2 regions of the Streptococcus sp. 32226D021BW genome follow, and region 2 is predicted to be linked to the other one. Evidence: predicted binding sites of a transcription regulator. Region 2 holds the regulator's gene; the other holds the start of a gene.
What was found. Region 2 encodes CtsR, which represses protease genes until heat stress. Its sites were predicted from a motif close to TTGGTCAAAAAAGGTCAAANA; they were not measured.

Region 1 (4,121 bases), on a different contig from region 2:
CAGTACATAGTCGAAACTAGGCTTTTTTTTTGGTATACTAGATGTAGTTTATGAGTAAGGAGCCACTCCCATGATTCAACCTATTATGAAAGATATTTTCTTCCTGCAACAAAAGTCTGAGCCTGCGACTCCGCTAGACGTGCAGGTCGGTCAGGATTTGCAGGATACTTTGTCAGCCAACGCTCACTCCTGCGTGGGCATGGCGGCCAATATGATTGGCGTCAAAAAGCGGATTATCATCGTGAACATGGGTTTCACCAACCTGGTCATGTACAATCCCGTCCTCATCAGCAAGGCCAAGCCTTATCAGACCGAGGAGGGCTGTCTATCGCTCGAAGGTACCCGTCCGACCACTCGCTATCAGGAGATTGAAGTGGAGTTTTTTGATGCTTCATGGAAAAAGACCAGCCTAAAGCTGACAGACTTCCAAGCCCAGATTGTTCAGCATGAACTGGATCATTTGGAAGGGATTATCATCTAAATCTACCGTCAGGTAGATTTTTTTATAGTCATTTGAATTAACTTTGATACATCGTCACTTTCGCCTTGCCATACTTTAGTATAGCCTGCGCCTCAGTTCCTTGTCTGAAAGCTAATTCATTCGACTATAAAAAAGTCAAAAAAGGTCAAACAAAACTATTGACTTTTACTGACCAATGGTGTAAAATAAGATTCGTAAGGTAAAGGGCCTTACGAATTCTTTGAACAAAAGGTCAGCTTAGGTCAAACGAGAACGGTTTGACTTACTCTTGAAACTATTGGTCAGTAAAAGACAAACTTCTGAGGAGGTTGGGATGAAAGAAAGGATTATACCCTATTAGCGTCATTTAGTTTATCTTTTATTACTGCGGCGAATGAGGAAACTTCGTTTCCTTATCTCCAACTTCAAATAATCTCATCATTATTTGAACTCGCTTTGCCGTACCTTACGGATGTTACTTACTATGGTAAGTGCGATTTCCAAGCTTTAATAGTCCGCTGGACTATTGAAGCTACCTGCAGCTTTTGATGCGAACTTTGTTCGCTCTATTTCCCAGCTCCAAAGGTTCCCCAAACCTTTAGAGCTAGTACTAAAAGCAAACTAAAAGACTATATCAATTTTTTTAAAACAAAGGTCAGTAAAAGTAAAAAAATAAAACTTAAACGAGGTAAAAACTATGAACAACAATTTCAATAACTTTAACAATATGGACGATATTTTCAATCAACTCATGGGCAACATGGGAGGTTACAGCACAGAACGTCGCCGTTATTCTATCAATGGGCGTGAAGTGACACCGGAGGAATTTGCCATTTACCGTCAGACTGGTCGCCTGCCGCAGACAGAAGAAGTGGCTCAAACTCAGGCTAAAGGTCAGATAAAGTCAGACGGAATTCTGGCAAAACTGGGCCGCAATTTGACCCAAGATGCGCGTGAAGGCAAGTTGGATCCAGTCATTGGACGAAACAAGGAAATTCAAGAAACATCTGAAATTCTGGCTCGCCGTACCAAGAACAATCCTGTTTTGGTCGGTGATGCGGGTGTTGGTAAAACTGCGGTAGTGGAAGGTTTGGCTCAAGCCATTGTCAATGGTGATGTACCAGCAGCCATTAAGAACAAGGAAATCATCTCCATCGACATTTCAGGCTTGGAAGCTGGGACTCAGTATCGTGGAGCTTTTGAGGAAAATGTGCAAAATCTTGTGGATGAAGTCAAAAAAGCTGGAAATATCATTCTCTTCTTTGATGAAATTCATCAGATTTTGGGAGCTGGTAGCACTGGCGGAGACTCAGGTTCCAAGGGTTTAGCGGATATTCTCAAACCAGCTTTATCCCGTGGAGAGTTAACTGTTATCGGTGCCACTACACAGGACGAATACCGCAATACCATTCACAAGAACGCCGCTCTGGCTCGTCGTTTCAATGAAGTCAAGGTTCATGCTCCGTCCGCAGAAGACACCTACCAGATTTTGAAAGGGATTAAGCCGCTTTATGAAGCCCACCACAATATTGAATTGCCAGATGAGGTCTTGAGAGCTGCGGTTGATTATTCCGTCCAATATATTCCACAACGTAGCTTGCCTGATAAGGCTATTGATCTGGTCGATGTGACCGCTGCTCACTTGGCTGCACAACATCCTGTGACAGATATTCAGACCTTAGAAGCAGAAATGGCTGAGGCAAAACAGTTGCAGTTGGAAGCAGCTGAGAAAGAGGATTATGAAAAAGCCTTGAATGAAAAGGTCCGTATTGATAAGCTACAAAAACAGATTGAAAATCATACGGAGCAACAGAAAGTAGTGGCGACCGTCAATGATGTGGCTCAGTCAGTTGAGCGCATGACAGGAATTCCAGTTTCACAAATGGGAGCTTCTGACATTGAACGACTCAAGGAATTGAAAAATCGTCTGGCAGCCAAGGTTATCGGTCAAGATGATGCGGTGGAGGCTGTATCCCGTGCCATTCGCCGCAATCGTGCAGGCTTTGATGACGGTAACCGTCCAATCGGCTCCTTCCTCTTTGTCGGTCCAACTGGTGTCGGTAAGACCGAGTTGGCTAAGCAACTGGCTCTAGACTTATTTGGTAACAAGGATGCCATTATTCGTTTGGACATGTCTGAATACAGCGATAGGACAGCCGTTTCCAAGCTGATTGGGACCACGGCAGGTTATGTGGGCTACGACGACAATTCCCATACTCTTACCGAGCGTGTCCGCCGCAATCCTTACTCCATTGTCCTCTTGGATGAGATTGAAAAAGCTGATCCACAAGTTATTACCCTTCTCTTGCAAGTGCTAGATGATGGTCATTTGACAGATGGACAGGGCAACCAAGTCAACTTCAAAAATACCCTTGTCATCGCGACTTCAAATGCTGGTTTTGGCTATGGTTCGGAAAATGGTGAAGAGAATCAAGACATCATGGACCGCATCGCACCGTTCTTCCGTCCGGAATTCCTTAATCGTTTCAACGCAGTTATAGAATTTAAACAACTGGACAAGGAAGATCTAAAAGCTATTGTTGACTTGATGTTAGCACAGGTTAATCAAACCCTAGCTAAAAAAGGGATTACCCTTGAAGTGACTGATGCAGCAAAAGAGTTGTTGATGGAAGAAGGCTATGATAAGGCTATGGGAGCTCGCCCACTCCGTCGGGTCATCGAAAGCCAAATTCGTGACAAGGTGACAGATTACTATCTGGAAAATCTAGATGTGACAAACTTGCTGGCTGATGTAGCTGAAAATGAGATTCAAATCAGCGAGCAAACCTTTTCATAAAATTATAAGATAATGTAGAAAGTCTGGGAAGAAATTCTCGGATTTTCTTTTTTATTCTCGCTTACAAGTACCCTAGAAATCCTATATTGACAGCTTTCGAGCAGTTTTACGGAAAAGTTTTTAAAAATCTTGTATAATTCCTTGACAAGTGCAAACGTTTGCGTTAAACTATCATTGTACTTGAAAGAAAGGAAAACGTTTTATGGCGAATCGTACCAGTGGAATTTTAATGCATATTACCTCACTTCCAGGTAAGTTTGGTATCGGTACTTTTGGAAAGCCTGCCTATGATTTTGTTGATTTCTTGGTTGAAACCAAGCAGACCTACTGGCAGCTTCTTCCTCTCACAACGACCAGTTATGGGGATTCTCCCTACCAATCATTTTCAGCCATCGCTGGAAATACCCACCTAATTGATTTTGATTTATTGGCAGAAGAAGATTTATTGGCCAACTTTGATTACCAAGATGTGAACTTTGGGGACAATCCAGAAAAAGTGGACTACGCTTTGATTTACGAAGCACGTCGTCCAATCTTGGAAAGAGCTGTTAAAAATTTCTTGACTGATGACAAGCGTAAAGTAGCCTTTCAAGAGTTTGAAAAAGCTAATTCATCATGGCTAAATGACTATGCAGAGTTCATGGCAATTAAAGAACATTTTGGCAACAAGGCCCTACAAGAATGGGATGACAAGAAAGTGGTTGCTCGAAATGAAGAAGCCTTGGCCAAGTATCGTTTAGAGTTAGCAGATCAAATCGACTACTTCAAAGTTACTCAATACTTCTTCTTTAGCCAGTGGAAGCAGTTGAAGGACTACGCTAACAAGAACCACATCAAGATTATTGGAGATATGCCCATTTACGT
Region 2 (4,121 bases):
CAGGACGGTAGGCCTTTTTCAATTCCTCAAAAATGCGTTTCTCCACTTCCTTGTGGTCCTTAGACAAATCAAGGGCACCAAAACCAACTGTCTTATCATCACGAAGGGCTGTCGCTCCAAGGTTTGAGGTCATGATAATGATGGTATTGGAGAAATCCACCTTGCGTCCCTTACTGTCTGTCAAGACACCATCATCCAAGACCTGCAAGAGAACATTGAAAATATCTGGATGGGCTTTCTCAACCTCGTCAAAGAGAAGAACAGAATAAGGTTTGTTGCGGACTTTCTCCGTCAATTCGCCACCCTCTTCATAGCCAACATAGCCTGGAGGGGCACCATTTAGACGGCTGGCTGCGAATTTCTCCATGTATTCAGACATGTCAAAGCGTATCAGAGCTGACTCATCATCAAAGAGAACCTCTGCCAGCGCCTTAGCCAACTCCGTCTTACCGACCCCAGTCGGTCCTAAGAACATGAAGGAACCAATCGGTCTGCGCCCTGTCCGAATACCCGACTGATTACGACGGATAGCCCTGCTGACTGCAGAAATGGCTTCTTCCTGCCCAATGACACGCTGGTGTAATGCGGCTTCCAAATTCAAATACTTCTTGGCATCTGACTGGCTGAGCTTGGTCACTGGAATACCAGACAGACGACTGAGGGTTTCTAAGATATCTTCTTCCGTCACTTCTACATCATAGATTTGACTAGCTTTGGTTGCTTCCTTAGCCTCAAACAATAGCTTACTCACGGTTTTATATTTTTTAGCCATCAGTGCCTTATCAATACTTGTCAAACCAGTTTCTAAGACTTGGCCTTTTATACGATTTTGCACGGTTGCACTGGCTTCATCTAGCAAATCGATTGCTGAATCTGGCAGGTTTTTACTGGTCAAATACCGCTTAGCGTAGGTTACAGCAGTCTCAACAGCCCTATCTCCAATACGGACCCTGTGGTATTTCTCAAAAGTCCCTTTTAGACCAGACAAAATGGCAATGCTATCTTCCACAGTCGGCTCTTCAATCATCACTTTGGCAAAACGACGTGCCAAGGCCGCATCTTTTTCGATATGCTTTTGGTACTCATCTTGAGTCGTCGCCCCAACTGTCCGAAGAGTTCCGCGAGCCAGGGCTGGCTTGAGGATATTGGCCGCATCCAGAGTTGAATCAATCCCTGAACCAGACCCCATAATGGTATGCAGCTCATCGATGAAGAGTATCACCTGACCATCTTCTTCGATGTCATTGATGATATTGTTCATCCGCTCTTCGAAGTCACCACGGAAACGAGTGCCTGCAATCACATTCATCAAATCAAGTTCTAGTACCCGCATCTTAGATAGGCTAACAGGCACATCACCTGAAGCGACACGTTGGGCCAGACCCAAAGCGAGTGCTGTTTTTCCGACACCCGCATCACCTACTAGGACAGGATTATTCTTGGTCTTTCGGGACAAGATTTGAATCATCCGTGAAATTTCAGCATCCCGGCCAATAACAGGTTCCATCTTGCCTTCTCGGGCTAGTGCAGTCAAATCACGGGTATAGTCTTCCAATCCTCCACTCTGTGGCTGAGGCATCCCCATCATCTGTCCCGCATTGGTTGGCTTGTTTTTCCCACCCTTCATGATACTGCGGATAGATTTCAAGTCTTCCTTTGTAAAGCCTGCACGTGTTTCCAAGGTTTTACGTAGATCTAAAAAACGAATCTTATCATCTGAGTCCTCAAAATGAAAACCGACTTTATCCAAAATCTGACTAGCAGTCGAACGCTTATCCAAAAGCAAAGCCATAAATAAATGTTCCGTACCTAATTCCTTGGCTTTAACAACCTCTGCAATTTTCTTGGCCAAACTAGCTGTTTCATCCAAACGTTTAGAAGATGGCAAAATATGCAAATGATCCAATTCTTCACGATAGACCTTATCTGTCACAACAAAGGTCGCATGCTCATAATCAGAAATAGAAACTGGATACTCTGCTAAAACAGCTCCTGCAACCGTATCATGATTGATGACAAAGGACAGGAGAATATGCCAGGTTTCTAAATAGTCACAGGCATAGCGTTGGGCGACCAACTGGGCATCTTCAAACACCCTTTGTAAACCAGTTGAAATCTTCATGAATTAATCCTCTTTCCTATCTAAACGTCGTAAAATTTGACGCATCATTCGAGCACGAATGCTTGCTGCATCCTTACCCAATACCTCATCCGAACCAGTTGCCAGAAAAAGATTGCCCTCTCTTTCTGTCATCAATCCTTCATCAAACAGCAACTGCAGAATATCTGCATAGACCGTCGCAGACAATTGTTCGCCCATATTGTTTAATAAATCATGGACCAGTTCATGCTTGTCTGAAAAGGTAATTCGACCAATACGGATGTAGCCACCGCCACCCCGCTTGCTCTCGACAATATAGCCACGACTGGCTGTAAATCGTGTCTTGATGACATAATTTATCTGGCTAGGAACCACCTCAAACCGACTGGCCAATTCACTTCGACGCAACTCAGCTACACTAACTTGGTCCAAGATGGCTTTGATATGCTCTTCTATATAATCCGATGTATTTTTCATCGCCATAGTATCGCCTCTTTCTTTGACTATCTTTGACCATTATACTATTTTTGTTTACATTTTGAAAGCGAAAGCCTCACTTCCACACAAACGTAGCTACTTTTTGAAATCTGCTCTGCTTTATCCTATAATAAAAGAAAAAAAAACAGAAAGGACTAGGGCTTCCGTATTTGGTTGAACTGAATACGGACTAGGGACTGAGCCAAAAAGATATACGAGAACTAGACGCTTGCGACGTTCTGTTCCCTATTTTTCTGTGTCCACTTAAGGCCCTTTACATCTTATACCATGAACTTTCAAGATTACATTCAAGACTTTACAAGTGTGACTGTGGAGCAGGCACAGAACCTTCTAGCTGCCAAAGAGGAGGCTGTTCTCTTCATCGGACGAGCAACCTGTCCTTACTGCAACCGCTTCGCACCAAAACTCCACAAGGTCGCCCAAGACAAGCAAGTGACTGTTCACTTCCTCGACTCTAGCCAAGTCAGCCCTGAACTTCAGGCCCTCCGCGATCACTACCAAGTTCCTACCGTACCTGGTCTCTTGGTCGCTAAACCTACTGGAGTCCAAGTCCGCTGCGACTCCAGCATGACGGAAGAAGAGATTGCGGCTTTTATTCAAGGCTAATGCTAGACATTTCCTACCAGGCCAACATCTTCCACATCTCTTATCAAGGAAGACCACTCGGCAAGATTCACAGCTACCAAAATCCCTACCACCAGACCAATATCTATCTGCGACTGGCTTTGGTCGATTACGATTGGACCATAGCAGAGCAGCTCTTCCAGTCCTTACAAACTTACTTAGGCGGAAAAACTCTTCAAGTTATGCTCTCCTCTGCAGAGCAGGAAAGAATCCATTTCCTCACCGCAGCAGGCTTTGTCTTCAAACGGAAATGTTATGAGTTCGAAGTGACCAAGCAAGACTATCTCAGTCAAACAGGCACATCCAACATAAGTATAGTCCGCAAAGGCACCGCACCTTATCAAATAGCCTGTCAGCAAATCTTTGACCACTATCAAACAGTCCACCAAGACATCAACCCTTGGACTGCCAGTCAAGAAGACTTTGAAAAGGATCTGCCTGACCTAGTTTATACAGACTCAGAAAATTGTGCCTTCGTAGAAAACAATGAAATTGCCTACGTATGCGGAAAAGATGAACAAAGCTTTGATTCCTTCATCCAAGCAGTTATTTGCCAACTATTTGAACAGTATGAGCAAATTAGCTTTGAGGCTGATGACTGCGATCCTATCGCCATGCATTTAGCTGACCAATTCCGACAACCAAACAAACCCAGCTGGAACACCTACATTTTAGACAGATAGCAAAAGCACCGACCACAAGGCCGGTGCTTTTTAAGGAGATTATGAAAAATATTTAGGATTGATAATAGTATAACCTAGTCTAGCATATCCGACATCCGCCCTAAGACCGATTTTACCAAAAAAGAACTCCCTTTCGGAAGTTCTTGAATTGTCGAGTAAGCTTTCAATTTGCTTTTAGTAGTCGCTTCAAAGGTTTGGGAATCCTTTGAAGACTG

Region 1: ACEE44_RS09985 (ATP-dependent Clp protease ATP-binding subunit) is a predicted target of CtsR. The motif match lies at 1,112-1,132, and genes of this name have one in related genera.

What each region holds. Positions count from the first base shown of each region.
Region 1 is NZ_JBPPVC010000022.1:9,018-13,138, reverse strand. Features, by position in the region: gene ACEE44_RS09990 (peptide deformylase) at 71-481, shown strand; gene ACEE44_RS09985 (ATP-dependent Clp protease ATP-binding subunit) at 1,158-3,257, shown strand; gene malQ (4-alpha-glucanotransferase) at 3,460-4,121, shown strand, end outside.
Region 2 is NZ_JBPPVC010000004.1:91,895-96,015, forward strand. Features, by position in the region: gene ACEE44_RS03995 (ATP-dependent Clp protease ATP-binding subunit) at 1-2,122, opposite strand, end outside; gene ACEE44_RS04000 (CtsR family transcriptional regulator) at 2,126-2,584, opposite strand; gene ACEE44_RS04005 (thioredoxin domain-containing protein) at 2,867-3,205, shown strand; gene ACEE44_RS04010 (GNAT family acetyltransferase) at 3,205-3,906, shown strand.